Regions from separate parts of the Streptomyces sp. NPDC052773 genome, predicted to be linked through region 2. Evidence: riboswitches for the same ligand, from Rfam matches in the RefSeq annotation. Region 2 holds a riboswitch; each other region holds the start of a gene.
The links. Region 2 has a riboswitch for cyclic di-AMP ahead of ACIG0D_RS10100 (transglycosylase family protein). Riboswitches for the same ligand answer to the same signal wherever they lie in the genome.
Positions count from the first base shown of each region.

Region 1 (9,831 bases), on a different contig from region 2:
CGGGCGGTCGCCGGCATCCAGGGCATGGGCCACGCACTGCCCCGCGACCGGGGCCCGCACTGGCTGACGTACTTCGAGGTCGCGGACGCCGACGAGGCCGTGCAGCATGTGGCCGAGCTGGGCGGGCACGTCCTCAGAGCGGCCGAGGACGGCGAACGGGGCCGCGTCGCCACGGTGACCGACCCGGAGGGCGCCCGCTTCTGCCTGCTCCAGCGGCCTCGCTGACACCCCGGCCCGCCCGGACGCTAGGCGTTCGGCACCGGCAGGACGTCCGGGGACAGCGCCGCAGCGCGGGCCGTCGCCGCCGTCATGCGGCGGCGGTGGTGGCGGCGGCACAGCACCTCGTAGCCGACGGCCTCCGACTGGTTCACGTCGCCGACGACGACCTGGGCGCCCTCGACGACCATCTCGCCGCCTATCGTGCGGGCGTTGTGGGTCGCGCGGGCGCCGCACCAGCACAGGGCCTCCACCTGGAGCACCTCCACGCGGTCCGCCAGCTCGACCAGGCGCTGCGAGCCCGGGAAGAGCTTGGTGCGGAAGTCGGTGGTGATGCCGAAGGCGTAGACGTCGAGCCCCAGATCGTCGACCACGCGCGCGAGTTGGTCGACCTGCTCCGGCGTGAGGAACTGCGCCTCGTCGGCGATCACGTAGTCCGCGCGGCGGCCGTGCGAGAGGTGGTCGACGAGGTAGGCGTAGAGGTCCATGCCGTCCTCGACCTCGACCGCGTCGGTGACCAGGCCGAGCCGGGAGGACAGCTTGCCCTCGCCCGCGCGGTCGTTGCGCGTGAAGATCATGCCCTGGAGGCCGCGCGCGGAGCGGTTGTGCTCGATCTGGAGAGCCAGGGTCGACTTCCCGCAGTCCATCGTTCCGGAGAAGAAGACCAGCTCGGGCATGGGAGGGTGAGCACCTTTCGGCGAAATCGTCATGGTGGGGCCTCAGCGCGTCAGGAACGTACTTCGAGCAGCGGGACCAGCTGCTCGGCCGGGGTCAGCGAGCCGTGATTGCCGACCATCGCCGACTCGTTGGGTTCCCGCTCGGAGGCGATGATCAGAACGTCGTCCCGCGCGGCGGCGACGACGTCGCCGATACGTGCGTACACCCGTTCGTCGACCCGCGGCCCGAACCAGCCGGCGGCGATCGCCTCGTCGCGCGAGGCCACCCAGAACTGCTCGCCGAGCACTTCCCGCCAGCAGGTCAGGACGTCGTTCTCGGCGCCAGGGACCGCGTAGACGTGCCGGGCGCGGCCCTCGCCGCCCAGCAGGGCGACGCCGGCGCGCAGCTCCCAGTCCTCGTCGAAGTCGATGCGGTGCTGCTCGTCGAAGGGCACGTCGACCATGCCGTGGTCGGCCGTGACGTACAGCGCGCTGCGCGGCGGAAGCTGCTCGGCCAGGCGCTGGACCAGGCGGTCGACGTACATGAGCTGGCCGCGCCAGGTGTCGGAGTCGACGCCGAAGCGGTGGCCGGCGCCGTCGACCTCGGAGTAGTACGTGTAGACCAGGCTGCGGTCCCCGGCGGCCAGCTGCTCGGCGGCGAGGTCCATGCGCTCCTCGCCGGAGAGCCGGCCGTGGAAGGTGCCGCCGCTGAGCGCGACCCGGGTCAGCGGGGTGTTCGCGAAGGCCGGGGAGGAGACCTGCGCGGCGTGCACCCCCGCGCGGTCGGCGAGGTCGAAGACGGTGGGGTACGGCTGCCAGGCGCCCGGCTCGGTCCACGGCTGCCAGCGCAGCTGGTTCATCAGCGCGCCGGTGGCCGGGTCGCGGACGGTGTAGCCGGGCAGGCCGTGGGCGCCCGGCGGCAGCCCGGTGCCGACGGAGGCCAGCGAGGTGGCCGTGGTCGCCGGGTAGCCGGTGGTCAGCGGGCGGCCGGTGCCGCCGCGGGACGTGGCGAGGAGAGAGGTGAGGAACGGCGCCTCGTCCGGGTGGGCCTTCAGCTGCTCCCAGCCGAGCCCGTCGATCAGGAAGACGCAGTTCCGGTCGGCGGGGGTCAGCTCGGGGATGGCGGCGGTCGTCCCGGGCACGCCCATGCCCGCGGCCAGCGTGGGCAGCAGGTCGGCGAGGGAGCCCTTGCCGTACTCGGGCAGGGGGGCGGAGTCGACGGCGAGGGGTTCCGGATGAGGGTCCCAGGCGGCGGGCGGCTGCACCATCAGCGCGTCGGGTCCGCGGTCGCCTCGGAGATGGCCTGCGCGAAGGCGAGCGCCTGGCGCACGGTCTCCGGGCCGTCCCCGGCCTCGCTGACGCGCAGGCTGAGGTCGTCCGCCGTCGAGCTGCCGGTGTAGCCGTGGTCGGCGTCGCAGTTCGGGTCGCCGCAGGCGGCGGGCTCCAGGTCGATCCGGGAGACGGCGCCCCAGCCGATGGTGAGCACCACCTCGCGCGGGAGGGTGCCCGGCGTGTACGCCTCCGGGTTGGACACCACGCGGCTGACCACGACGGACGAGATCCGGCCGAGCTTCACCGACTCCGTGGAGGTGGTGGCGTACGGCGTCGGGGAGGTGTTGTCGGCGGCCTGCTCGTCGGTGTGGCTGACGATGAAGCGGGTATCGGTGAGCACGAGCACGGTGACGTGGCGGCGGACCTCGTTCTGGTCGAACGTCGTCTCCTGGTGGACCAGGTACGACCGGATGGGCTCGCCGCCCACGGCGGCCTCCACCGCCTCGGCCACGAGGGCCGGGTAGTAGCCGCTGCGCTCGATCGCCGCACGCAGCCCCTGGGTCGTCGTACTGGTCTTGGCCATGCCGTCCATCCTACGGTGGCGCACTGACTGCGAGGCACCGCTCGGCGGGCTCCGGGGCGGTCGGAAACGTCTCGGTTCAGCGTCCCGGCAGGTCCCGGTGCGGCGTCCCGGCAGGTCCCGGTGCGGCGTCTGTGCCGGTCCCGGTACGGCGTCTCAGTAAGCGGGCAGGGTCCGGGGGCCCAGGTCGTCGCGGGCGGGGGGCGGGGCCAACCGTACGGAGGCGCCCAGCACGCTCAGGCCCTCGGTGGCGACGACGACCGGTTCCAGCGTGACGGCGACCACCTCGGGATGGTCGTCGACCAGCCGGGAGACCCGCAGCAGCAGCTCCTCCAGGGCCGGGGTGTCGACCGGCGCCGAGCCGCGCCAGCCGAACAGGAGCGGGGCCGTCCGGATGGAGCGGACCAGGGAGGTCGCCTCGCGGTCGGTGACCGGAATGAGCCGGTGCGCCATGTCGCCGAGCAGCTGCGAGGCCGCCCCGGCGAGGCCGAAGGAGAGCACCGCTCCGGCGGCGGGGTCGATCACGGCCCGGACGACGGTGTCCACCCCGCGCGGTGCCATGCCCTGCACCACCGGGCGCAGCTCCTCGGGCGTCCCGAACAGCCCGGTCAACTCGGCGTACGCCCGTCGCAGTTGCTCCTCGTCGGCGAGGTCGAGGCGTACGCCGCCCAGGTCCGCGCGGTGCCGCAGGTGCGGGGCGGTGGCCTTGAGGGCGACCGGGTAGCCGAGGGCGCGGGCGGCGGCGACGGCGTCCTCGGGGGTGGGGGCGGGCAGGGCGCGGCGGACCTGGATGCCGTAGCGGCCGAGCAGCTCGCAGGTCTCCTCGGTGCCGAGGGTGAGGCCCTGTCCGCGCGTGAGGAGGGAGTCGATCTGCCGGGCGGCGCCCTTCTCGTCGATGTCCTCGTACTCGGGCACCTTGCCGGGGTCGGCGGCCTCGCGGCGCCACCGCGCGTACTTGACCACCTCGGCGAGGGCGCGGACGGCGCGTTCGGCGGCGGGGTACGCGGGGATGAGGCGGGTGGCGCCGGGGGCCTGGGCGGCCGGCCCCGGTTCCGGGGCGGCGTCCGGTGCGGTGGTGCCGGGTGTGGCGGTACGCGCGCGGGGGGCCGTGCTGGTGGCGGCCGACAGGGCCTCCGCGAGGCCGCCGAGTTCCACGTGCACGACCAGCACCGGCTTGGACGGCGCCCGCTCGGCGGCGGAGCGCAGTGCCTCGGCCAGCGCGGCGTCCCCGGCGGACTCCTCGCCGATCGCCGGTATCGCCGTGACCACGACGGCGTCGCAGGTGTCGTCGGCCAGCGCGCGGGAGAGCGCCGCGCGGAAGTCCTCCGGGCCGGCCTCGGTCGTCAGGTCCAGGGGCGGTGTGGGCCGCAGGCCCTCGGAGAGGCACGCGTCGTAGGTGAGCACGCCCAGGGACTCGGAGTTGCCGAGGATCGCCACGCGCGGGCCGCGCGGCAGCGGCTGGCGGGCGAGCAGGAGCCCGGTGTCGACCAACTCGGTGATGGTGTTCACGCGGATCACGCCGGCCTGGCGCAGCAGCGCGGACACGGTGGCGTGCGGCAGCCGGGTGGCGCGGACCGCGTGCCCTTGGGGGGCGGATCCGGCGCTCTGGACCACGACGAGGGGCTTGGCCGCCGCCGTGCGGCGTGCCAGGCGGGTGAACTTGCGGGGGTTGCCGATGGACTCCAGGTACATGAGGACGACGTCGGTGTCCGGGTCGTCGTACCAGTACTGGAGGACGTCGTTGCCGGAGACGTCCGCGCGGTTGCCGGACGAGACGAAGGTGGACACGCCGGTGACCCCCGTGACCCCGCCGCCGCGCCGGTGGAGGCGGGAGAGCAGGGCGATGCCGATGGCGCCGGACTGGGCGAACAGGCCGATGCGTCCGGGCCGGGGCGGTTCGGGGGCGAGGGAGGCGTTGAGCCGGACGTCCTGGGAGTTGTTGACGATGCCGAAGGCGTTCGGCCCGATGATCCGCATGCCGTACGCGCGCGCGTGCCGGACGAGGGCGCGCTGGCGCTCGCGTCCCTCGGGGCCGCTCTCGGCGTATCCGGCGGAGATCACGACGAGCCCCTGGACGCCGTGCTCGCCGCACTCGGTGACGACCTCGGGGACGTGCTCGGCGGGGACGGCGACGACCGCGAGGTCGACGGGCCCGTCGATGTCGCGCACCGAGCGGTACGCCGGCACCCCGTCCAGTTCCTTCTGCCCGTCGGGCAGGGCGCGGTTCACCGCGTAGAGGCGGCCGGTGAAGCCCGCGTCGCGGATGTTGCCGAGCACGGAGCGGCCCACCCCGCCGGGGGTGCGGCCCGCGCCGACGACGGCGACCGAGCCGGGGGCGAGCAGCCGCTGCACGGACCGGGCCTCGGCGCGCTGTTCGCGCGCGTACTGCACGGCCAGGGAGCGATCGGTGGGTTCGAGGTCCAGCTCCAAGCGGACGACGCCGTCCTCGAAGCTGCGCTTCTGGGTGTACCCGGCGTCCGTGAACACCTTGATCATCTTGGTGTTGGCGGGGAGCACCTCGGCGGCGAAGCGGCGGATGCCGCGCTCGCGGGCGACGGCGGCGATGTGTTCGAGGAGGGCGGAGGCGACACCGCGGCCCTGGTGGGCGTCCTGCACCAGGAAGGCGACCTCGGCCTCGTCGGCGGGTGCGGAGGCGGGCAGTCCGTTGGCGCCGATGCGGTCGTAGCGTACGGTGGCGATGAACTCGCCGCCGATCGTGGCCGCGAGTCCCACCCGGTCCACAAAGTCGTGGTGCGTGAAGCGGTGGACGTCCTTCGTGGACAGGCGCGGGTAGGGCGCGAAGAAGCGGTAGTACTTCGACTCGTCCGAGACCTGCTCGTAGAAGCTGACCAGGCGCTCGGCGTCGTCAACGGTGATGGGGCGGATGCGCGCGGTGCCGCCGTCGCGCAGCACCACGTCGGCTTCCCAGTGGGCGGGGTACTCGTGCCGGTCCGACGAGGTCTGCATGGGCCCCAGAGTACGGCTCGCGTCCGACAACGGCGCGGGGCAGTCTGTGAGGACGGAAGCACGGACCGAGGCCGCGGTCCGGCGTCACCCGGTGGAGGGGACACGTCCGCTCCGGGAGCATGCTTCGCGATATGGGAAACTGGTCTAGACAACCCTGAACACCGAAGGGCAGCAACACATGGCTGAGCGCCGCGTCAACGTCGGCTGGGCCGAGGGCCTTCACGCCCGCCCCGCCTCCATCTTCGTCCGAGCCGCCACGGCCGCAGGCGTCCCGGTGACGATCTCCAAGGCCGGTGGCAACCCGGTCAACGCGGCCTCCATGCTGGCCGTTCTCGGCCTGGGCGCCCAGGGCGGCGAGGAGATCGTCCTCGCCTCCGACGCCGAGGGCGCGGACGCCGCTCTCGACCGCCTGGCCAAGCTGGTCGCCGAGGGTCTCGAGGAGCTCCCCGAGACCGTCTGACGCTCGCGCGGCAGTCACGTGGAAACGCGTCACCGCGTCGCCCTTTCGGGGCGGCGCGGTTTCGCTTTTCCCGGGATGAATGCGAGGGCCCTCTGGTGAATTCCGGGCAGGCGTCCGGCGCGCGCACGGTCAATTACCGGCACGCCGAAAAAGGGCAGGGAAAATCCGCCGCCCATCGAATAACCGTTCTTTGTATACGGTGCCCGTGTTAATGCCGCAGGCCCGAGATGTTTACGGCGTGTTGCGAATTCCTCACACGCTCCGGGCGCTCCCCGCCCGGGCCGAACCGCAGCCGGTGCGCCGCGCTCGCGCGCTCGGTGTGCAGCGCGGTGATCGCCCGCGCGCGTTCGCTGTCGCCGCGCGCGACGGCGTCGACGATCGCCCCGTGCTCCGCCCAGGCCTCCACCGGGCCGGCCGGCGCCTCGACCGTGTACATCCAGGCGATCTTGTGCCGCAGCTGGGTCAGCGTCGAGGTGAGCGCGGGGCTGCCGGAGGCCTGCGCCAGCGTCTCGTGGAACCAGCCGCCCAGGGAGCGCAGGTCGTCGCTGTGGCCGCGGCGGGCGCGCTCCTGGCCCAGCCTTACCAGGCCGCGCAGCACCTTCAGGTGGGCCTCGGTGCGCCGCTGCGCCGCACGGGAGGCGCCCAGCGGCTCCAGCAACAGCCGCATCTCCAGCAGGTCGGCGGCCTCCTGCTCGGTCGGTTCGGCGACGCACGCGCCCGCGTGGCGCCGGGTCACGACGAAGCCCTCGGCCTCCAGCGTGCGCAGGGCCTCCCGGACGGGGACGCGCGAGACGCCGTAGCGGCGGGCGAGCAGTTCCTCGGTGAGCCGGCTGCCGCGCTCGTAGACACCCGCGACGATGTCGTCCCGGATCGCCGTACACACCGAGTGCGCCGGAATACGCATGACCGACCTCCGCCTTAATCCCCGTGAAACGTCGACGATTGACGTGTGTTCAGCGACTCTATTGCAATGGGGCGGAATTTCCGATGGCGGGCCGGAATCCATGGATATTTTTTGGACAAGGGGGCGGCCGAAACGCCGAAAGCCCCGGCGCGGGCCGGGGCTCGGAGACTCCTGAGGGGCTGGGAGACGTCCTGCGGGGCTCGGAGACGTCCCGCGGGGGCTGGGTCAGATGTTCACGCCGTGCGCGCGCAGGTATGCGACCGGGTCGATGTCGGAGCCGTACTCCTGGCTCGTGCGGGCCTCGAAGTGCAGGTGCGGGCCGGTGACGTTGCCGGTGGCGCCGGACAGGCCGATCTGCTGGCCCGGGGTCACCGTCTGGCCGACGGAGACACCGATGGAGGACAGGTGGCCGTACTGGGTGTACGTGCCGTCGTGCATCCGGATGACCACCTGGTTGCCGTACGCCCCGCCCCAGCCGGCCTCGACGACCGTGCCGGCGCCGACCGCGTGGACGGAGGTGCCGGTCGCGGCGTGGAAGTCGACACCGGTGTGGCTGCCGGAGGACCACAGGGAGCTGCCGGCCTGGTAGCCGGTGGAGACGTAGGAGCCGGTGATCGGCATCACGAAGGTGTTCAGGCGCTTGCGCTCGGCCTCGCGGGCGGCGCGCTCCTGCTCCTCGCGGGCCTTGCGGGCCTCCTCCTCGGCGCGCTTCTTCGCGGCGGCCACGGCCTTCTCCTCGGCGGCGGCCCGCTCGGCGGCCTGCTGCTGTGCGGCGGCCTGGGCGTCGATCTGGTCGGCGACCTCGTCGCCGATGGTGAGGACCGGCAGCAGGCCGGTCTGCTCGGCGGCGGCCTCCGCGGCGAGCGCGGGGCTCGCCAGGGTGCCGATGACGCCGGTGGTGGTGAGTGCCGCGACACCCGCCGCGCGGGCGGTGGAGCGCTGCATCCGGCTGGGACGACGATGCTTCCCGGTGGCGCGCGTGAACGCCATGAAGTGGCTGGTCCTTTCCTTCCCTCTCGCCTACCGGGTTAGCTGACGGGTTCGGAGCAGGAAGGTCTCCTACGGACCCCCTCGCGGGCTGCGCGGGCGTCCGATTCACCCCAGGGACTTGATGGTTGGGTCCCCGGCTCCCCTGGCTCGCGCCGTACGGGGACTCGGCGATGGCTGTCCGGTGCCGCGGGTGCGGCGCACTGCCTGACGAACAGCCCGGACGACGCTAAGACGACCGGCTTTCAAAGCCCAAACGGATGCGGGTTTTTGTAGCGCATCCCACAGGTCAGACAGGCAACCTCCGCCCCAATTCGGACATGAAGGGGCCCTGGCGACGCATCGGTCACCAGGGCCCCTCCGCGCGGATGTGCCGCAGCGCTCGGCGTGGGTGTGCCGCCCGGGCGTCTACTCGGCGGCCACGACGGTGACTTCGCCGATGCCCAGAGCCTCCACGGGCTCCTTGATCTGCGCCGCGTCACCGACGAGGACGGTCACGAGACGGTCCACCGGGAAGGCGTTGACCACCGCGGCGGTGGCCTCGACCGTGCCGGTCGCGGCCAGCTGCCGGTACAGCGTCGCCTGGTAGTCGTCGGGCAGGTGCTGCTCGACCTGGTCGGCCAGCGTGCTCGCGACGGCCGCCGCCGTCTCGTACTTCAGCGGTGCCACGCCGACCAGGTTCTGCACGGCGACGTCCCGCTCGGCGTCGGTCAGGCCCTCCGCGGCGAGCGTGCGCAGCACCGTCCACAGGTCCTTCAGGGCGGGGCCGGTGTTCGGGGTGTCCACCGAGCCGCTGATGGCGAGCATCGAGGCGCCCGTGCCGTCCGGGGCGGACCGCAGGACCTGGCCGAACGCCCGCACGCCGTACGTGTAGCCCTTCTCCTCGCGCAGGACGCGGTCCAGGCGGGAGGTGAGGGTGCCGCCGAGGCAGTAGGTGCCGAGCACCTGGGCGGGCCACACGCGGTCGTGCCGGTCGGGACCGATACGGCCGATGAGCAGCTGCGTCTGGACGGCGCCGGGGCGGTCGACGATGACCACGCGCCCGGTGTCGTCGGCGGTGACCGGCGGCACGGGGCGGGGCTGGGCCGGGGAACCGGTCCAGGAGCCGAGGGTGTCGCCGAGGAGGGCGTCCAGGTCGATGCCGGTGAGGTCGCCGACCACCACGGCGGTGGCCGTGCCCGGACGGACGTGCCGCTCGTAGAAGGAGCGCACGGCCGCCGAGTCGATCTTCGCGACCGTCTCCTCGGTGCCCTGGCGCGGACGCGACATGCGCGAGGTCGCCGGGAACAGCTGCCGGGACAGCTCCTTGGCGGCCCGCCGGGACGGGTTGGCCAGCTCGTGCGGGATCTCGTCCAGGCGGTTGCGCACCAGCCGCTCGACCTCGCTGTCCGCGAAGGCGGGAGCCCGCAGGGCGTCGGCGACCAGCCCGAGGCCCTTCTCCAGGCGGGAGGCCGGGACCTCGAGGCTGAGCCGTACGCCCGGGTGGTCGGCGTGCGCGTCGAGGGTGGCGCCGCAGCGCTCCAGCTCGGCGGCGAACTCCTCCGCGGAGTGCTTGTCGGTGCCCTCGGAGAAGGCACGCGCCATGATCGTGGCGACGCCGTCCAGGCCGGCGGGCTCGGCATCCAGCGGCGCGTCGAGCAGGACCTCGACGGCGACGACCTTCTGGCCGGGGCGGTGGCAGCGCAGCACCGTCAGGCCGTTGTCGAGGGTCCCGCGCGTGGGGGCCGGGAACGCCCACGGCCTGGCCTCGCCCGGCTGCGGCTGGGGGTGGAACTCCATGGTGGTCAGC
Region 1 is NZ_JBITZX010000015.1:117,416-127,246, reverse strand. Features, by position in the region: gene ACIG0D_RS28370 (VOC family protein) at 1-225, shown strand, start outside; gene ACIG0D_RS28365 (thymidine kinase) at 246-893, opposite strand; gene ACIG0D_RS28360 (alkaline phosphatase family protein) at 944-2,140, opposite strand; gene ACIG0D_RS28355 (DUF5998 family protein) at 2,140-2,736, opposite strand; gene ACIG0D_RS28350 (GNAT family N-acetyltransferase) at 2,881-5,691, opposite strand; gene ACIG0D_RS28345 (HPr family phosphocarrier protein) at 5,870-6,151, shown strand; gene ACIG0D_RS28340 (GntR family transcriptional regulator) at 6,360-7,055, opposite strand; gene ACIG0D_RS28335 (M23 family metallopeptidase) at 7,281-8,045, opposite strand; cyclic di-AMP (ydaO/yuaA leader) riboswitch at 8,058-8,225, opposite strand; gene ACIG0D_RS28330 (M16 family metallopeptidase) at 8,451-9,831, opposite strand, start outside.
Region 1: another riboswitch for cyclic di-AMP. It lies ahead of ACIG0D_RS28335 (M23 family metallopeptidase); the one in region 2 lies ahead of ACIG0D_RS10100 (transglycosylase family protein).

Region 2 (9,831 bases):
GCGCACATGCTCCTCGCCGACGACCAACTCGGTGGAGCCGCCGCCGATGTCGACCACCAGGAAGGGCCGCTCCAGGTGGTCGTGGCCGGTCAGCTCCTTGGTGGCGCCGGTGAAGGAGAACTCGGCCTCCTGGTCACCGCTGATGACCTCCGGCTCGACCCCGAGGATGTCCACGACGCCGCGCACGAACTCGTCCCGGTTCTCGGCGTCCCGGGAGGCGGAGGTGGCCACGAACCGCAGCCGCTCGGCGCCGTACTCCTTGATGACGGCGGCGTACTCGCGGCAGGCCGCGAAGGTCCGCTCCAGCGCCTCGGGGGCCAGCCGCCCGGTGCGGTCGACGCCCTGGCCGAGCCGCACGATCGTCATACGGCGGTCCAGTTCCGCCAGTTCGCCGGTCTCCGGGTCGCAGTCGGCGACCAGGAGGCGGATGGAGTTCGTACCGCAGTCGATGGCGGCCACCCGGGTCACTGTCCGGCCTCCTCACCGGTGAGGGTCACGCAGGAGCCCTTGCGCCACCACTCGGGCAGCATGGCCAGGGCCTCGTCGCCGAGCGGGTTCACGCCGGGTCCGGCGGCCAGCGAGTGGGCCACCAGGACGTGCAGGCACTTGACCCGGTCCGGCATGCCGCCGGCGCTGGGGAAGCCCTTCAGCTCCTCGATCTCGTCGCGGCGGCGGATGTAGTCCTCGTGCGCGGCGCGGTAGGCGGCGGCCAGCTCGGGGTCGCTCTCCAGCCGGGCCGTCATCTCCTTCATGACGCCGTTCGCCTCGAGCGTGCCGATGGCCGAGTTGGCCTTGGGGCACGTCAGGTAGTACAGCGTCGGGAAGGGCGTGCCGTCGGGCAGCCGCGGGGCCGTCTCCACGACGTCCGGCTGCCCGCAGGGGCAGCGGTGCGCGATCGCGCGCAGCCCGCGGGGCGGCCGGCCGAGCTGCTGCTTGAAGGCCTCGACGTCCGCGTCGGTGGGCTCGGTGCGCGGGGTGGGCGGCAGATCAAACAGCGTCAGCGCGGAGCGCTGCCCTTCAGGGGGGGTGGTCGGGCGGCGGGCGGGAGTTTCCATGCCTGTCTTTCTTCGTCCGTTCAACGGTCCGGGACATCGGCGGCGTCGGCCTTGTCGACGCCGTCCCAGACGTTCGAGTACCAGGGGCGGTCGGCCCCGCCCGTGTCGGTGCGGGACTGCTTGGCCGCGTCCGGGTCGATCACCACGTACCCGGTCTCGCCGGGCATCACATAGTGCAGCCGTTTGCGGATCTGCTGCTCGGCGTACGCGTCGTCCTGCCACCGCGCCTTCTGGTCGCGCAGCCGTTCGACGCGCTCCCGCGCCTGCCGCTGCTCCCGCTCCAGGTCGGCGATCTCGGCGCGCTGGGCGACGTACTGCCTTATCGGGTAGGCGAGCGCCACCACCAGGGAGCAGACCACCAGCGCGAGCAGCGCGGCCCGGCCGGTGAGCCGGGAGCGGCGGGCCTGCCGTTTGGTCTGCGAGCGGTAGACACGGGCGGCGGTCTGCTCGCCGAGCAGTCTGATCCTGGTCGCGGTGGAGAACCGGTCCCGGTCCTTCACGGCCATCGTCCCGCCTCCCGTTCACGCGCGTACGTCCCCGCACACGGTACGGGACCGAGTACGGGGACGTACGTACGACGCTTCCTACGCGAGCGCTGCTCAGCCCTTGAAGCGGGGGAACGCGCTGCGGCCGGCGTACACCGCGGCGTCGTCGAGGATCTCCTCGATGCGCAGCAGCTGGTTGTACTTGGCGACGCGCTCGGAGCGGGCCGGGGCGCCGGTCTTGATCTGGCCGCAGTTGGTGGCGACGGCGAGGTCGGCGATGGTGACGTCCTCGGTCTCGCCGGAGCGGTGGGACATCATGCACTTGTAGCCGTTGCGCTGGGCCAGCTCGACGGCGTCCAGGGTCTCGGTGAGCGAGCCGATCTGGTTCACCTTCACCAGCAGGGCGTTGGCGGCGCCCTCCTCGATGCCCTTGGCCAGGCGCTCCGGGTTGGTGACGAACAGGTCGTCGCCGACGAGCTGGACCTTGTCACCGAGCTGGGCGGTAATGGTCTTCCAGCCCTCCCAGTCGTCCTCGAACAGCGGGTCCTCGATGGAGACCAGCGGGTAGGCGTCGACCAGCTCGGCGTAGTACTCGGTCATCTCGGCGGCCGAGCGGTTCTTGCCCTCGAAGACGTAGGAGCCGTCCTTGTAGAACTCGGACGCGGCCACGTCGAGGGCGAGGGCGATCTGCTCGCCGGGGGTGTAGCCGGCCTCCTTGATGGCCTCGAGGATGAGGTCCAGGGCCTCGCGGTTGGAGCCGAGGTTCGGGGCGAAGCCGCCCTCGTCGCCGAGGCCGGTGGACAGGCCGCGGTTCTTCAGCACCTTCTTGAGGGTGTGGTAGACCTCGGCGCCCCAGCGCAGGGCCTCGGAGAAGGACTCCGCACCGATCGGGGCGATCATGAACTCCTGGATGTCCACGTTGGAGTCGGCGTGCGAGCCGCCGTTCAGGATGTTCATCATCGGCACCGGGAGCAGGTGCGCGTTGGGGCCGCCCAGGTAGCGGAAGAGCGGCAGGTCGCTGGCCTCGGAGGCGGCGTGCGCGACGGCGAGCGAGACGCCGAGGATGGCGTTGGCGCCGAGCGAGCCCTTGTTGTCGGTGGCGTCCAGGTCGAACATGGCCTGGTCGATCAGGCGCTGCTCGGTGGCGTCGTACCCGACCAGCTCCGGGCCGATCTGCTCGATGACGGCCAGGACGGCCTTCTCGACACCCTTGCCGAGGTAGCGGTTCGAGTCGCCGTCGCGCAGCTCGATGGCCTCGAAGGCGCCCGTGGAGGCGCCGGACGGGACGGCGGCACGACCCGTGCTGCCGTCGTCGAGGCCGACCTCGACCTCGACCGTGGGGTTGCCTCGGGAGTCCAGGATTTCCCGGGCTACGACGACGTCGATGGACGGCACGAGCATCTCCTTCGTGGATGTGACGCGGTTGGCAGAACCGCGGGTGTGGCTCTGCGAGACGAGCCTAACCGGCTCCGGGGGATCGGCCAGCCGACCGCCCACCCCGTGGACGGAACCGAGAGTAAATTGTTTCCGAACGGAACAAAGACCGTTTCGGAAAATCCGCCGTCTCGGGCGGGGCGGGCGGGCGGCGGACACGGCAGGCGGGCGCCGCGAACACATGGGCGGCCAGGCGGCGGACGCGCGGCCGGACATGACCCCGCCCCGGCGCGTACGGGGGAGACGCGCCGGGGCGGGGAGTCTGCGGACGTGCCGCTGCTCTCTTCTTACTTGAGGTGCAGCTGCTGGCCCGGGTAGATGACGTCGGCGTCGTCGACGATGTCCTTGTTCAGCTCGAACAGCTTCTGCCAGCCGCCCTTGACGTCGTGCTCCTCGGCGATCGTGCTGAGGGTGTCGCCCTTGACGACCTTGTACTCGCCGTCGCCCTTCTCGACCTTCTTGCCGGTCGGGGTGGTGACGGTCTTCTCGGCCTTCTGGGCCGGCTCGGCGGCCGGGCGCTCGGCGGAGCGGGAGGCCGGCTGCTCCTCGGTCTCGCGGGCGGCGGTGGAGCCGGTGCTCTCGGCGGAGCCGCCGTTGTACGGAGCGCTGGAGAGGTTGACGCCGCAGTGCGGCCACGCGCCCTTGCCCTGGCCCGCGAGGACCTTCTCGGCGATGGCGATCTGCTGCTCCTTGGTGGCCTGGTCGGCCGTGGCGGCGTACTGGGTGCCGCCGTACGCGGCCCAGGTGGAGGCGGAGAACTGCAGGCCGCCGTAGTAGCCGTTGCCGGTGTTGATGGACCAGTTGCCGCCGGACTCGCACTGGGCGACGGCGTCCCACTCGGCGGCGGTGGCGGCGGAGGCGTTGCCGGCCGCCATCAGCGGGCCGGCGACGGCGGCGCCGGCGACACCGGCGATGGCGATGGCGCGGGTGGCCTTGGACGGACGACGGTGCTTGCCCTTGCTGGAAAACAGCATGGATCGATCCCCTCACCGACGCCTACGAGGTGAGCTGTCGGGTTCGGGCCGGTTGAGTTGCCCGGCCGCGGCTCTCGCGAGCTGCGGCTTCACCCCAAGCCGGTTCCGGTGTCGAGTCTCCTCAACGGCCGGGCCCGGCACTTACCTTGGGTCCCCCGCTCCTGCCTACGGCGCTTGAAGCGACGACTGTTCCCGGGCGCCGCTGGCAGGATTCGGCGTTGCGGCAGCCGGGGCTCGCGGTGACGAGCGGCTTTGACCGTAGCCACGCGATCAGCGGAATTTCAAAGACGATCAGGGCTTCTGAGACCTATCTCTCACCATGTTTATAACGGACATTCACCGCGAACCGTATGCTGAAGTCCCGCTACTTTTCTCCCGGTTCAACCCCGACCTCGAGGGTCTGACCGGGGAGGATGAGGTCGGGGTCGGCGCCGACCGTCGCCTTGTTCTCGGCGTAGAGCGCGGACCATCCGCCCTGCAGGTCAAGGGAGTCGGCGATGCCCCAGAGGCTGTCGCCGGAGCGGACCGTGTAGGTGCCGTCGGCCGCGTCGCGGGCGGCGGCGGAGTCACGGGAGGCGTGCCGCCCGGAGGGCTCGGTCGTACGACTGTCGGCGGCCTCCTCCTCGGCGCTGTCACCGCGGTGGCGCCCAGTGCCGGTGGAGCCGCTTTCGCCGGTGCCCGAAGAAGGGGCGTTCTGGCCGGACTTGTCCGACTCGTCGTTCTTGGTGGTGGCCGAAGGAGAGTCACCCTCTCCCCGTGCGTCACCCGACGACGCACCGTCGGTGGCGGCGGGGGACGGCGAAGTCGTGCCAGAACCGGACGATTCGGCATCTTCCGAGGCGCCGGCACCACCGGAAGACAGGGAGGAATCGGAGGATTCGGCCGTTTCCGAGGATCCAGAGTTTTCCGACGAGTCGGACAAGCCGGACTCGGGGCTCGTCGAGGAGTCGTCGGCGTCCGGCGTGGCCGTCGCACCCGACGCGGCGTCAGCCGCGAGACCGGTGTCGACACCGGGCGACGCGGAGTCGCCGTCGAGGCCGGCGAGCAGACCGCAGGTGGGCCAGGCCGCCACGCCCTCGGCGGCCAGGATTCTCTCGGCCACGGCTATCTGCTGCGAACGGCTGGCCACGTCGGGGCTCTCCGCGTAGTCGAGGCCGCCGTACTTCACCCAGTTCTCCTGGGATATCTGCAGACCGCCGTAGTAGCCGTTGCCGTTGTCCGCGCTCCAGGAGCCGCCGCTCTCGCACTCCGCGACCCTGTCCCATGTGGCTCCGCCGGCGGCGCTCGCGCTGGTCGCGCCGAGGAGCGGGATGGCGATGGCGGAACCGGTCACTCCGGCCGCGACGATGAGGGCCGGGGCCTGGCGGGGGCGACGGTGACGACCGTTCCCGGAGAGCATGCGGGGACCTTTCGCGAGACAACGGTGAAGCGCGGCACCGCTGCTGTGACGCTCGGCGCCGCGTTGATGGGTGAACGTATAGGCAGACGATCACTTGTCACAAGTTAATGCCGCACAGATCACGTGAAGATCACAGAGGTGAGGGTGTGTCACCTTTACGGCGGGGCAGGCTCGCTGGTCGCGCCGGGAACCGCGGGCGCAGCCGCGCGCGTCCTCACCGCTCGGGGGTGAACTCCACCGGCAGCGTACGCAGTCCGCGCATGATGAGGCCGCCGCGCCAGCGCAGCTCCGCGGGGTCGACGGCCAGGCGCAGATCCGGGAGGCGGGTGAGGAGGGTGGCGAGCGCGGTCTGGCCCTCCAGCCGGGCCAGCGGGGCGCCCAGGCAGTAGTGGATGCCGTGCCCGTAGCCCAGGTGCTGGTTGTCGCGGCGGGCGAGGTCCAGGGTGTCGGGGTCGGCGAACCGGGCGGGGTCGCGGTCGGCGGCGGCGAGCACGACGAGGACCGGGTCGCCGGGGGCGATGTCCTGTCCGCCGATGGTGAGCGGCTGGGTGGCGAAGCGCCAGGTGGCCAGCTCCACCGGGCCGTCGTAGCGCAGGAGTTCCTCGACCCCGGTCTCCAACAGGCCGCGCTCGCCGGCCGCCAGGGAGCGCTGGAGGCGCTCGCGCTGTTCCGGGTGGGTGAGCAGGGCGTAGGTGCCGTTGCCGATGAGGTTGACCGTGGTCTCGAAACCGGCGAACAGCAGGATGAACGCCATCGCCGCCGCCTCGTTCTCGGTCAGGTGCTCACCGTGGTCGGAGGCGCGGATGAGACCCGAGATCAGGTCCTCGCCGGGGGCGGGTTCGGCGGGCAGGGCCTCCCGCTTGCGGTGGATGAGGTCGGCGAGATAGCCGCGCATCTTCTTCACCGAGCGCGCCACGCCGCCCCGCGGGCCGCCGCCGTGCCGGATCATCATGCCCGCCCAGTCCCGGAAGTCGTCCTGGTCCTCGCGCGGTACGCCCAGCATGTCGCAAATGGCGTAGATGGGCAGCGGGAAGGCGAACTCGTGGATGAGGTCGGCGGAGCCGGTGCGGGCGAACCGGTCGATGAGGTGGTCGGTCAGCTCCTGCACACGCGGCGCGAACTCCGCGACGCGCCGGGGCGTGAACGCTTTGGAAACCAGGCGGCGCAGCCGGGTGTGGTCCGGCGGGTCGATGTTGAGCAGATGCGTCATCAGCTCCGCCTTGCGCTCCCCCGGGATGCCCGTCTTGCCCTTGGCGTGCGCGGGCTCGTCGTGGTGCGCGGGGTTCTTCGACAGCCGCTGGTCGGCGAGCGCCTGCTTGGCGTCGGCGTACCGGGTGACCAGCCAGGCCTCCACCCCGCTGGGCAGCCGGGTCCGGTGCACGGGGGCGTGCTCACGGAGCCAGGCGTACGCGGGGTAGGGGTCGGTGGCGAACTCCCAGGTGAAGAGCGCGGGGGCGGGGGTCGGGGGGTGGGGCTGGTCGGTCACGCCGTCGACGGTATCCGGAGGCGGGGGGTGCCCTCACCCTGAGGTCATGCGGACCTCTTGGGGGTGTGGTGATTGCGGATCTCCACGTTGCAGTCGGTGACCCGCGAGTGGTCGCCCGCGCCGCGGCCTCCGCGCGCTGCCTGGCGAGGGCCTGGCACACCGCGCAGTCCGGTCGTGCGGCCGGCGGGTCCAGGGGCAGGCCGAGGTCCATCGGCCGCCCCTGGAGGGTCACGGCCTCCCCCCTCGGGCGGTCGAGAGGTCCTGGTGCCGTGGTGCTCGCCGATACTCCTCGTACAGCGCGTCGGCGGCCGGGCACTTCAGGTCGGCGTTGACGCCGTGCTCGTCCGTGGCCGTGCAGGTCTCACAGTCGAGGCAGTGGTTCCACAGTCGCAGGAGTGCGGCCCGCTGAGGGTTGAGCACGACCGGAGGCCCGCCGCTCAGGTTCTCGTAGTGGTCGCACAGCGTGTTGACGGATCGGGCCAGCCGCTGGGCGTGCGCGACCCGCGCGCGCAGCGTACGGCCCGGCGGCACGCTGAGGCGAGTGCGGTCTCCATGACGGCGACGTTCGCGCAGGCGCGCGGCGCGTCGTCCTCGGGCAAGGCGTCGGCCAGCGCCTCGACCACGGGGAGGGCCAGCATGAGGTGCCCACGCAGCCGCAGGGTCAGCGTCTCCAGCTCGTCTTCCGAGGGGAGTTCGGCGCCCTCCGCGAGCAGGGCGCGCGCGGCGGCGCGCATGGTCTTGATGTCCAGGGGGGCGGTCGTACCGCTGGGCGGCATGCCTCTCACCTCCGCGTTTTGGGTGATCATCGCGTCACCGAAGGTAATCGGCGGGGGTGGGGGCGGACAGACACGTTCCGTGGCCCGCGCGGCGGCGGCCCACCGGGAGCGGACACGGAACGTGCCCCTTATCACTGGGTGCCGAAGAACGCCGCCAGGTCCCGCTGCTTCGACGTCAGGCTGCGCCGCTTGCTCCTCCGGAGCAGCTCGTGGAACGTGTCCGCGGCCATCCGCTGGTGCCGCAGCCACTGCGGTGTGTCGTCCATCAGCGACCCCAGGATGTCCGTCGCCGCGTCCGTCTGTTTCAGCATCACGTGGGCGTGCGCCACGTCCAGCAGGTGACGGCGCATGAACAGCCGTCCCTTCGCGTCGGCCGGCTTGGGCATCCGCTCAGACAGGCGCAGCACCCGGTCGGGTTTCTCCGCCACCAACTGGTTCTCGATGCCCTGGAACGCGACCGTCCGCCAGTCGAACCGCCCCCACGAGGACACCGCGACAGCCTGCCCGCCGCCGAGTGCGGCCCCCGCCGTACGGCCCAGCCGAAGGATCTCGCGTGCTTCCTGGGGCCGGTTGTTGCGGGCGGCGGCAGCGCTGCCGTGCACCAGCAGCTTCCCCCAGGCGCCGAGCGCCTGCGGGGTGGCGCGGGAGATCCGGGGCTCGACGGCGTCCGCCGTGGCGATGCTGACCTGCTCGGCCTCGTCCAGGCGCCCCTGCCGCATCAGCAGCCAGCCCTGCTGGTACACGGCCGCGGCAACGCCCCCCATGTCCTTGACCCGTGCGGCGTCCTCGATGGCGTCGCGCAGCGCGATGTGGGCGAGGTCGTACGCGCGGACCTGGGTGAGATAGCGGCCGGCCATCTGGAGAACGTCGGAGCGGATCCGCAAGGCCTCGGTGTGCTCGGGGCCGTGGTCGAAGTGGTCGACCGCGGAGTGGGCGGCGTGGACGAGGGAGGGCAGGAAGTCGGCGACGTAACCGTAGTCGTCGCGGTGGTAGGCCGTGCCGACCTCGGTGGCGGTGGACCGGAGCCGGTCGAGGTCGGGCTCGACGATCGCGTCGGTCAGGCGCCCGCCTAACGTGATCGGCGGCGCGAGCGCCTGACGGAGCGGCATGAGGTCGATGTTGTCGTCGTCGCCGCGGGTGGTGGCGTGCGGCCCGCCCGGTTCGAAGAGTGCGGAGGTACGGACACCGAGGGTGCGGGCCAGGGCGTGGTACGTCTCGAGGCGGGCGGTGCCGCCTCGTTCGAGCTTCTTCACGACTCCCAGGCTGAGCTGGGCGCGTTCCGCGAGGCCTTCTTGGGTGAGGCCTCTGGTGAGGCGGAGTTCCTTGAGCCGGTCACCAGGGTGCGCGGGCCTCTTGTCGGCGGGGTGGGGCATGCTGGTGCTCCGTTCTCGGTACGCCTTTCCCCGGTACCTACCCCTTCTCCTTCTCCCCCCTCTCGTACGCCACGATCGCGTCCCGGTACGCCCGGGCCGCCGCCCGCAGGGCCGCCTCCGGGTCCGTTCCCTCGGATTCGGCGCGGGCCGCCAGGGCCAGGAGTTCGTAGCCGATGCCCTCGGCCGGGGGGAGGGGTACGTCCAGGCCCGCCGTCCGTACGCGGGAGGCCAGCTTCGCGGCGAGGGCGAGGCCGGGCTGGTGCAGGGGGATGCCCTCGGTCACCGATGTGCGCTGCTTCTCCTCGGCCTTGGTGCGCAGCCAGTGCTCCTTGACCTCCTCCGGGGTGGACGCGGTCTCGTCGCCGAACACGTGCGGGTGGCGGTGGATCAGCTTGGCGACGATGCCGCCGGCCACGTCGTCGACGGAGAACGGCGCCTCCGGGTCCTCCTCGGCGATCCGGGAGTGGAAGACGACCTGGAGCAGGACGTCGCCCAGCTCCTCGCGCAGCTCGTCGCGGTCGCCGTCCTCGATCGCCTCGACCAGCTCGTACGCCTCCTCGATGGCGTACTTCGCCAGGCCCTCGTGGGTCTTCTGGGAGGTCCAGGGGCACTCCGCGCGCAGGCGGTCCATGACCTGCACGAGGTCGAGGAGGCGGGCGCCGGGCAGGTCGTAGGAGGCGGGCAGCAGCTCCAGCTCGGGCATCCGGACCCTGCCGGAGCCGGCGAGGCGGGCCAGACCGTCCGTCAGGGCGGGCTCGCCCTCGCCGGTGGCGACGACGACCACGGTGCGACCGCCGGCGCAGGCGTCGACCAGTTCCTCGGCGGTCGGCGCGGCCTCCTCGACCGTTA
Region 2 is NZ_JBITZX010000003.1:464,300-474,130, reverse strand. Features, by position in the region: gene ACIG0D_RS10120 (exopolyphosphatase) at 1-468, opposite strand, end outside; gene ACIG0D_RS10115 (DUF501 domain-containing protein) at 465-1,055, opposite strand; gene ACIG0D_RS10110 (septum formation initiator family protein) at 1,076-1,561, opposite strand; gene eno (phosphopyruvate hydratase) at 1,655-2,935, opposite strand; gene ACIG0D_RS10100 (transglycosylase family protein) at 3,262-3,948, opposite strand; cyclic di-AMP (ydaO/yuaA leader) riboswitch at 3,953-4,131, opposite strand; gene ACIG0D_RS10095 (transglycosylase family protein) at 4,313-5,347, opposite strand; gene ACIG0D_RS10090 (cytochrome P450) at 5,562-6,833, opposite strand; gene ACIG0D_RS10085 (hypothetical protein) at 7,062-7,253, opposite strand; gene ACIG0D_RS10080 (DUF6415 family natural product biosynthesis protein) at 7,271-7,609, opposite strand; gene ACIG0D_RS10075 (helix-turn-helix domain-containing protein) at 7,741-8,982, opposite strand; gene ACIG0D_RS10070 (nucleoside triphosphate pyrophosphohydrolase) at 9,020-9,831, opposite strand, start outside.

Region 3 (9,831 bases), on a different contig from region 2:
TGCCTCCAGGCGGCGGAGCTGCTTCGGGCACGCGGCATCGGCTGCACGGTCGTCGACCCCCGCTGGGTCAAACCCGTCGACCCGGAGCTGCCCGGCCTCGCCGCCCGGCACCGCCTGGTCGCCGTCGTCGAGGACAACAGCCGGGCCGCCGGCGTCGGATCGGCGGTCGCGCTGGCCCTGGGCGACGCCGACGTGGACGTCCCGGTACGCCGCTTCGGCATCCCCGAACAGTTCCTCCCCCACGCCAAGCGCGGCGAGGTGCTGGCCGACATCGGGCTCACCCCGGTCGACATCGCGGGCCGCGTCAGCGCCAGCCTGGCGGCGCGGGCGGTGGCGGAGCAGTCGTCGGCGATCGCGTGGGCGGAGCAATCGTCTGCGATCTCGGGGGCGGGGCATCCGCCGGCGAGGGCGGGGACGGGGGCGGGGGCACGGGTGGACGCCGAGAGCGTGCCCGCACAGGGGGGCGTTCCGGACATTCCGGCCGGGAGCGCCGCCGTCGAAGTACCGCCGTCCAAGGAGAGCCACGCATGACCACCGCGGAATCCGCGTCCCAGCCCCCGGAGCCGGCGCCCGCCGGGGAGTTCGACCTGAGGGCGCTGCTGGCCGAGCGCGGCGCCGAGCGCTACGAGCTGCACGCCCGCCATCTCAACCACCAGTTGCCGCGCATGCTGCACACCATCGGCTTCGACAAGGTCTACGAGCGGGCCGAGGGCGCGTACTTCTGGGACGCGGACGGCAACGACTACCTCGACATGCTCGCCGGGTTCGGGGTGATGGGCCTCGGCCGCCACCACCCCGTCGTCCGCAAGGCGCTGCACGACGTCCTCGACGCGCACCTCGCCGACCTCACCCGCTTCGACTGCCAGCCCTTGCCCGGGCTGCTGGCCGAGCGGCTGCTCGCGCACAGCCCGCACCTGGACCGGGTGTTCTTCGGCAACAGCGGCACGGAGGCCGTCGAGACCGCGCTGAAGTTCGCCCGGTACGCCACCGGCAGACCGAGGATCCTGTACTGCGCGCACGCCTTCCACGGGCTGACCACCGGCTCGCTGTCCGTGAACGGCGAGTCCGGCTTCCGCGACGGCTTCGCCCCGCTGCTGCCGGACACGGCCGTCCCGCTCGGCGACCTGGACGCGCTGGCCCGGGAGCTGAAACGGGGCGACGTCGCCGCGCTGATCGTCGAGCCGATCCAGGGCAAGGGCGTCCACGAGGCGCCGCCCGGCTATCTGCGCGCCGCCCAGGAGCTGCTGCACCGCCACAAGGCCCTGCTCATCGCCGACGAGGTGCAGACCGGACTCGGCCGGACCGGCGACTTCTACGCCTACCAGCACGCGGAGGGCGTCGAGCCGGACCTGGTGTGCGTGGCCAAGGCGCTCTCCGGCGGCTATGTGCCGGTCGGCGCCACCCTGGGCAAGGACTGGATCTTCAAGAAGGTGTACTCGTCGATGGACCGGGTCCTGGTCCACTCGGCGAGCTTCGGGTCCAACGCCCAGGCCATGGCGGCCGGCCTGGCGGTGCTGTCGGTCATGGAGAACGAGCAGATCGTCGCCGGGGTCCGCGCCACCGGCGAGCTGCTGAAGTCCCGGCTCACCGCGCTGATCGACACGTACGAACTGCTCGCCGACGTACGCGGCCGTGGCCTGATGATCGGCATCGAGTTCGGCCGGCCCAGGTCGCTGAAGCTGCGCGGCCACTGGGCCATGCTCCAGGCGGCCCGCAAGGGCCTGTTCGCACAGATGGTGGTCGTCCCGCTGCTCCAGCGGCACCGGATCCTCACCCAGGTCTCCGGCGACCACCTGGAGGTGATCAAACTCATCCCGCCGCTCATCATCGGGGAGCGGGAGGTGGACCGGTTCGTGGACGCCTTCACGGCCGTGATGGACGAGGCGCACAGCGGCGGCGGTCTGATGTGGGACTTCGGGAAGACGCTGATGAAGCAGGCGGTGGCCAACAGGTAGCTTCCGAGGGCCCGGGGTGACTTTCCTGATTTTGCCCCTGAGGCAAGAAATTTGCCCCATGGGCAATGCCCCGGCTGAATGGAGTGGTGAACTCCTCTCCCGCCGAACCCGAGCCCGAGGCCGGCCCCGAGCCGTCCGGTGACCTGTCGGCCATGGCCCCGCAGCTACGCGCCCTGCGCCGCCGGGCCTCCCTCACCCTGGAGGCGGCGGCGCGCGCGGCCGGGCTGTCGCCCGCCCACCTCTCCCGGCTGGAGACCGGGCAGCGCCAGCCGTCGCTGCCGATGCTGCTCGCCCTCGCCAGGGTCTACGGTACGACCGTCTCCGAACTGCTCGGCGAGACGGTCGCCGACCGGGACGCCGTGGTGCGCGGTGCCGCGATGGAACCCACCGCGGCGGGCGGCTGGACGTACTGGCCGGCCGGCGCACCCGGACGCGGCATGCAGGCGCTGCGCGTGCACGCCCCCTACGGCTCCCAGGGCGACATCGTGCGCGTGCACCCCGGGGAGGAGTGGCTGTACGTCCTCAAGGGGCGGCTGCGGCTGAGCCTCGGGGACACCACGCACCGGCTCGGCCCCGGCGACAGCGCGCACTTCGACTCCCTGACCCCGCACCGCATCGCGGCGCAGGACCAGGACGGGGTCGACCTGCTCTTCGTCCACACCCTGCTCCAGAGCCCCACGGCCGCGCTGTGCCTCGGCCCCGCCACCCACCTCACCGGAGAGACGTCATGAGCCGTGTCCAGCAGAAGTTCGACCGCCAGATCTGGGTGCGGCTGTTCATCTACGTGGTGGCGGGGCACGCCTTCGCCGCCTTCCTCTACCTGCTGTTCGCGCTCGGCGGGAAGTAAGGCCGAAGGGAAGCGGGGCCGAAGGGCAGCAGGGCCGAAGCAGGGGGGCCGGGCGCGGGCGGCATCCGCGCCCCGGTTCGCCCCGGCTCAGTCGAGCAGGCGCTCCCGCAGCCGCTCCCGGGTCTGCGGGGTGACCTTCAGGCCCTGTTCCAGGTACGCGTCGACGCCGCCCCAGGTCTCCTCGATGGTGTCGAACGCCGCCGACAGATACTCGGCGCGCGCGTCGAAGAGGGGGCTCAGCAGCTCCATGACCTCGGGGGAGTAGGCCGCGGCGGAGCTGCTGCTGCGGTGCACCTTGTAGCGGCGGTGCTTGGCGTTGGACTCAAGGTAGTCGGCGAGGATCGCCTCGCGCTCGACGCCCAGGGCGAGCAGCGTCACCGCCACCGACAGACCCGCGCGGTCCTTGCCCGCCGCGCAGTGCATCAGGGCGGGCACGCTGTCCTCGGCGAGGGCGTGCAGCACCCGGGAGTGCTCGGCGGTGCGCTCCTTGATGATCATGCGGTACGAGCCGATCATCCGGTCGGCCGCCTTGCCGTCCCCGAGCAGGTCCCGCAGCTGGTCCAGATCGCCGTCGCGCACCATCTTCCAGAACTCGGCGCCGTCGGCCGGGTCGCTCAGCGGCAGGTTCACATTGCGCACGCCCGGCAGCTCGACGTCCGGACCCTCCAGCTTCTGGTCCGCCGCGTTGCGGAAGTCGAAGATCGTGTGCAGGCCCAGGGAGGAGAGGAAGGCCGCGTCCTCGGCGGTGGCGTGCGCGAGGTGGCCGCTGCGGTAGAGCACGCCGTACCGCACCCGGCGTCCGTCGACGGTCGGCAGGCCGCCCACGTCTCGGAAGTTGCGCACTCCGGCCAGTTCGGGCTCGGTCGACGGGACCTGCTGCGTCACGTGGGCTCCCTCCCAGTCGGCGCCGCCGGCGCTGGTCGTCGGCGGGCACGCCTCCGACCATACGACATGGATTCCTGAGGCAATGAGTTGTCCACAGGGGGCATACCCGGCCGGGGTCCGGTTGTCCACAGGCGTTGCCGAGAGGCCTCTCACGCCTTGATGATGTCGGGGCTTGAGCGGGGCTGTCGGAATCTGTGGGGGGCGTGATGCTGGACATCGCCGAGGACGGGCGGACGTGGCTGCTGTCGGGACCGAGGAGCGGTTACGCGGTCCATCTCACCGAGGACGACGAGCTGCTGCACCTGCACTGGGGGCCGAGGATCGCCCTCGCCGACGCGGAAGCCCTCGCCGCCCGCCCGCTGCCGGACGCCTGGCCCTTCGAGTCCGCGCTCGACGGCCGCGAGGAGTACCCGGTCGAGGGCGGCCCCCGGTTCGTCCGCCCCGCCCTGTCGGTGCGCACCGAGGAGCGGCGGGGCACCGAGTGGGCCTTCGAGACGTACGAGATCGCGCACCCCGGGAGCGCGGACGAGGAGCTGCGGCTGCGGTTCCGGGACGCGGGACTGACGATCACCCTGCACTACCGGATGCGGGACGACGTCGTCGAACGCTGGGCGACGCTGCGCAACGAGGGGCCCGCGGTGGAGTTGCTGCGCGCCGACTCCGCCACCTGGACGCTGCCCGAGCGCGACGGCTGGCGGCTGTCCCACCTGCACGGCCGGTGGGCCGCGGAGTCCCGGCTGACCACCGCGCCGCTCACCTACGGCGAGCAGGTCATCGGCAGCCGCCGCGGCCACACCGGGCACCAGCACCTGCCCTGGGTCGCCCTGGACACCGACGCGACGGAGGAGCGCGGCGAGGTCTACGGCTGCGCGCTCGGCTGGTCCGGCTCCTGGCGGATCGCCGTTGCCCTGCTGCCCGACGCGCGCGTGCAGATCACCGGCGGCGCCGGACACGACGACTCGGGGCTGACGCGGCTCGCGGCGGGGGAGTCCTTCACCACACCCGTCTTCGCCGGTCTGTGGAGCGACGAGGGCTTCGGCGGCGCGAGCCGCGCCTGGCATGCCTACCAGCGCGCCCATGTCATCCCCGACGCGGACCGGGACCGGCCGGTGCTGTTCAACTCCTGGGAGGCCACGGGCTTCGACATCTCGGAGGACGGGCAGCGCGCGCTCGCCCGGCGGGCCGCGGAGATCGGCGTCGAGCTGTTCGTCGTCGACGACGGCTGGTTCGGCGCCCGCACCAGCGACCGCGCGGGCCTGGGCGACTGGACGCCCAACCCGGACCGCTTCCCGGCCGGTCTCAAGCCGCTCGCCGAAGAGGTGCACGCCCTCGGAATGCAGTTCGGGATCTGGGTCGAGCCGGAGATGGTCAACCCGGACAGCGAGCTGTACCGGGCCCACCCGGACTGGGTGCAGCACCAGACGGGACGAAAGCGGACGGAATTCCGCAATCAGCTCGTACTGAACCTGGCTCGGGAGGATGTCCAGGAGTATCTGTGGGAGCAGCTGCACACGCTGCTCTCCAGTGCCCCCATCGACTATGTGAAGTGGGACTTCAACCGTTGCTTCACCGACGCGGGCTGGCCCGGCGAGCCCTATCCGCAGCGGCTGTGGACCGACCACGTGCGGGCGGTGTACGCCCTGCTGGACCGGCTGCGCGCGGCTCACCCCGGTGTCGCCTTCGAGTCCTGCTCGGGCGGCGGCGGCCGGATCGACCTCGGCGTGCTCAGCCGCACCGACCAGGTGTGGACCTCCGACAACACCGATCCCCTCGACCGCCTCGCCATCCAGCACGGCTTCAGCCAGATCCACCCCGCGCGCGTGATGGCCGCCTGGGTCACGGACAGCCCCAACACCCAGCTCAACGGCCGGGTCAGCTCGCTGCGCTTCCGCTTCGTCAGCGCCATGGCCGGGGTGCTCGGCGTCGGCGGCGACCTCACCCGCTGGAGCGACGAGGAGCTGGCGGAAGCGCGCGACTGGGTGGACCTCTACAAGGAGATCCGGCCGCTGGTCCAGCGCGGCGACCTGTACCGCCTGCGGCCTCCGGGCGGCGGGCTGAGCGCCGTCCAGTACGTCCTCGGGGAGGAGGCGGTCGTGCTCGCCTGGCTCCAGGCCCAGCATCACGGGGAACCCGTACCGGCGCTGCGGCTGCGCGGCCTCGACCCGACAGCGTCGTACGAATGCCGTGAAACGGGCGAAGTGCACCGAGGTGGTGTGCTGCTGCATCACGGTGTGCGCCTCGGACTGAGAGGTGACCTCGATGCGACGGTTCTCCGGCTCCGTCGTATCTGAGCGATCTGTCCGAATTGCAGCCTTGGTCGTAACTCGCTCTGGAATAAAGAGTTCTGGAGCGGTGTCACGTGAGCAGGCTCATATCCGTGACCGTGAGTCGTCGGTCATGTTCACGTAATTCAGGCGGTTTTCAAGGGCGTTCGCGGAAAAGGAAGGCTCCGTAATCGACGCAGTGTGACCGTGAATTCCGGGGCGGAAGAGATCGAAAAGGACCAGAGCGCAACCTTTCGCTTGTCCCCGTGCGTCCAGGTCGCTTACGTTCCACACCGATCCAGGCGGAACGCCGAATCCTGCCGCCGCCTGGTGCCCGCGCCAACCCACCCGTGCACGGCAGGAGCGGGGGACCCACAGGTTCACCGCCTGTTCCGGTCCTCGGAACAGGCTTGGGGTAAAGCCGCGTCTCGACGCGGCCGGGCATCTCCAGTCCGCACCCGACAGCTCACCTCGCAGGCGCCGGAGAGGAATTCGCCATGCCCGCGAAGGGTAAGCACCGCCGTCCGAAGACCCAGCGCTTCACCCGTTCCATCGCCGTCGCCGGCACCGGTGGCGCCGCGCTCGCGCTGCCCCTGATGGGGGCCGCCGGCGCCTACGCCGCCACCCCGCAGTCCGTTTCCGAGAAGGCCCCGTCCGTCGCCTCCGTGCAGCAGGCACCGGAGAAGAAGGCCGCCGAGAAGAACTCCGGGGTGCGGTTCTACACCGTGAAGTCCGGCGACTGCCTCTCGAAGATCGCCGAGGACCAGAAGGTCGACGGCGGCTGGCAGAAGCTCTACGCCGACAACCGCGCCGTCGTCGGCGAGGACCCGTCGCTGATCCACCCCGGCCTGAAGCTCTCCCTCGGCGAGAAGGCCACCGCGACCGCGCCGGAGAGCTCCCCCGCGGAGGAGTCGAAGCCGTCGCAGTCCTCCCAGGGACAGCCGCAGCAGTCGGCGCAGAAGTCGTCCGGCTCGTCGAAGGCGTCCGAGTCGTCGGAGTCGGCCCAGTCCTCGGCGTCGACCCCGTCGTCCTCCAAGCCGGCCGATTCCTCGTCCGCGCAGGCCTCCACCGCCGCCCAGACCACCACCTCCGCCACCCACACCGCCCCGGTCGCGGGCGCCGGCGTCGGCACCGCCTACAAGGTCGCGGGCAGCATGTGGTCCAGCGGCTACCACACCGGTGTCGACTTCGTCGTCCCCACCGGCACCTCGCTCAAGGCCGTCGGCGCGGGCACCGTCGTCTCCGCCGGCTGGGCCGGCGCGTACGGCAACCAGGTCGTCATCAAGCTCGCCGACGGCTACTACGCCCAGTACGCCCACCTGTCCTCGCTGTCGGTGTCGGCCGGCCAGTCCGTGACCGCCGGCCAGCAGGTCGGCCTCTCCGGCTCCACCGGCAACTCGACCGGCCCGCACCTGCACTTCGAGATCCGCACCACTCCGGACTACGGCTCGGACGTGGACCCGGTGGCCTACCTCCGCTCGAAGGGCGTCTCCCTCTGACGCCTCCCCGCCGCGCCGGTTCCTGACCCCGGCGTACACGCGCCGCCGATGGCCGGACCCCGATCCCCGGGTCCGGCCTTCGGTGTGTGCCGGGCTCCCGCGCGTTTCGGCGACGTTCCGGTGGTGGCTTATTCCGTAGTTGACCAATCCTTGAAGAGTGGCTTATCTCACCGCCCGTCAACCCCTGCCTACGGTCGCGTAAGTCACATTCAAAGGTGAATCATGGGCCGTTGTGGCAGACGATTCGAAGAATGACAGCAGATCAGTGATCGGGTCGTACGTGGCGGTGGGGGACAGCTTCACCGAGGGCGTCGGCGACCCCGGCCCCGACGGGGCGTTCGTCGGCTGGGCCGACAGGTTCGCGGTACTGCTCGCGGACCGGCGGCCCGAGGGCGACTTCCGGTACACCAACCTCGCCGTGCGCGGAAAGCTGCTCGACCAGATCGTGGCGGACCAGGTGCCGCGGGCCATCGAACTGGCGCCCGACCTGGTCTCGTTCTGCGCCGGCGGCAACGACATCATCCGGCCCGGCACCGACCCCGACGAAGTCGCCGAGCGGTTCGAGCGGGCGGTCGCCGCGCTGACCGCCGCCGCGGGCACCGTGCTCGTCACCACCGGCTTCGACACCCGGGGCGTGCCGCTGCTCAAGCACCTCCGCGGCAAGATCGCGACGTACAACGGGCATGTGCGGGCCATCGCCGACCGGTACGGCTGCCCCGTACTCGACCTGTGGTCCCTGAAATCCATTCAGGACCGCCGGGCCTGGGACCACGACCGCCTCCACCTCTCCCCCGAGGGGCACACCCGCGTGGCCCTGCGCGCCGGCCAGGTCCTCGGCCTGCCCGTCCCCGCCGACCCCGAGCAGCCGTGGCCCCCGCTGCCGCCGCGCGGCACCCTCGAGGTCCGCCGGGACGACGTGCACTGGGCCCGCGAGTACCTGGTGCCCTGGATCGGCCGCCGCCTGCGCGGCGAATCCTCCGGCGACCATGTCACCGCGAAGGGCACCCTGTCGCCGGACGACATCAAGATGCGGATCGCGTCGGTGGCGTGAGGTGACATGAGGTGGCGTCAGGGCGGGGCGGCTGCCGGTCGGGGGGCGGGGTACCGCGGCGTCGATGTCGCAGGGGTGACGGGGTGCCGGGGCGCCGACGTCAGCCGCATGACGGTCCGTTGACGCGGTAACCGGACCGTTGGCGCGGTAGCCGGTCCGGTGCCGGGCCCGGGACCTGCCCTCGCGTCCACCGGCGGGTCGTGCCCGCCCCTACGGCGCCCCGCGTCCCCCGGCCGGTCCGGGCCGCCGGGCGCCCTGGCCCTGCGGCAGCCCCAACTCCCGGGCCAGCGCCTCGTCCACCCACTGCTGGGCCCGTGTACGGGAGACCGTGCCGCCGTACGACGTGAGCTGTATGGCGAGCCCGTCGAGCAGGGCGGTGAGGCGCAGCGCGGTGGCCTCGGGGTCCGGGCAGTGGAACTCGCCCGCGGCCACGCCCTCGGCGACGACCTCGGTCAGGGCCGCCTTCCACCGCCGGTCGAGGTCCCGGGTGACCTCCCGCAGCGCGGGCTCGCGCAGCGCCGCCGCCCAGCCCTCGATCCACAGCCGCCAGCCCTTGTCCCGACGCGTGGGGGCGTACCACCGCAGGGCCGCGCGGAGCCGGCGCAGCGCGGTGGTACGGCGGCCGAGCAGCGCGCGCAGCCGGGCCAGATCGTCCTCGGCGGCGTACGCGAACGCGGCGGCGACCAGCTTCTCCTTCGTCGAGAAGTGATACAGGACCAGCGCGTTGCTCACCCCGAGCGCCGAGGCCACGTCCGCGATCCGTACCGCCGCCAGGCCCCGCGCCTCGATCTGCTCCACCGCGGCCCGCAGCAGCTCCTCCCGCCGCTGTTCCACGCTCAACCGCACTCTCGCCATCCGGTCACCCTAACGGCCCGTAACCGGCATCCCCGAAGCGCGCCGTACTGAACAGCGAGTCAGTACACGAGTCGGTACCGGGCCCTCGTCCGGCCGGGCCGACCCGTTGTCGGTGGGGCGGACCATAATGGAAGGCCTCACCGACTCCACCTGGAGGTACCGTGGCCGCTTCCCGTTCCCTGAGCTCCGGGCTCCGCGCCCTGCGGCCCGCGGCCTTCGGCGCGGACCCCGGCGGTGAGCGCCTGGCCCGGATCCGCAGATCGCCCCACTTCAAGGACGGCGTCTTCCAGAACCCCGGCGGCCCCTCCCGGATCCGCCCCTCCGGTTCGGCCCGCGACTTCGCGAAGGTCTACTTCGACAAGGACGCCCGCCCCCGCCGCACGCCCGAGAGCCGGGTGCCGGTCCACCCGACCACCCTCGCCGACCTCGCCAAGCCCCCCGCCACCGGACTGCGGCTGACCTGGATGGGACACTC
Region 3 is NZ_JBITZX010000002.1:75,971-85,801, reverse strand. Features, by position in the region: gene dxs (1-deoxy-D-xylulose-5-phosphate synthase) at 1-531, shown strand, start outside; gene ACIG0D_RS05505 (aspartate aminotransferase family protein) at 528-1,955, shown strand; gene ACIG0D_RS05500 (helix-turn-helix domain-containing protein) at 2,108-2,686, shown strand; gene ACIG0D_RS05495 (DUF6126 family protein) at 2,683-2,802, shown strand; gene ACIG0D_RS05490 (tyrosine-protein phosphatase) at 2,890-3,687, opposite strand; gene ACIG0D_RS05485 (alpha-galactosidase) at 3,894-5,978, shown strand; cyclic di-AMP (ydaO/yuaA leader) riboswitch at 6,279-6,444, shown strand; gene ACIG0D_RS05480 (peptidoglycan DD-metalloendopeptidase family protein) at 6,449-7,450, shown strand; gene ACIG0D_RS05475 (SGNH/GDSL hydrolase family protein) at 7,716-8,501, shown strand; gene ACIG0D_RS05470 (TetR/AcrR family transcriptional regulator) at 8,712-9,356, opposite strand; gene ACIG0D_RS05465 (MBL fold metallo-hydrolase) at 9,518-9,831, shown strand, end outside.
Region 3: another riboswitch for cyclic di-AMP. It lies ahead of ACIG0D_RS05480 (peptidoglycan DD-metalloendopeptidase family protein); the one in region 2 lies ahead of ACIG0D_RS10100 (transglycosylase family protein).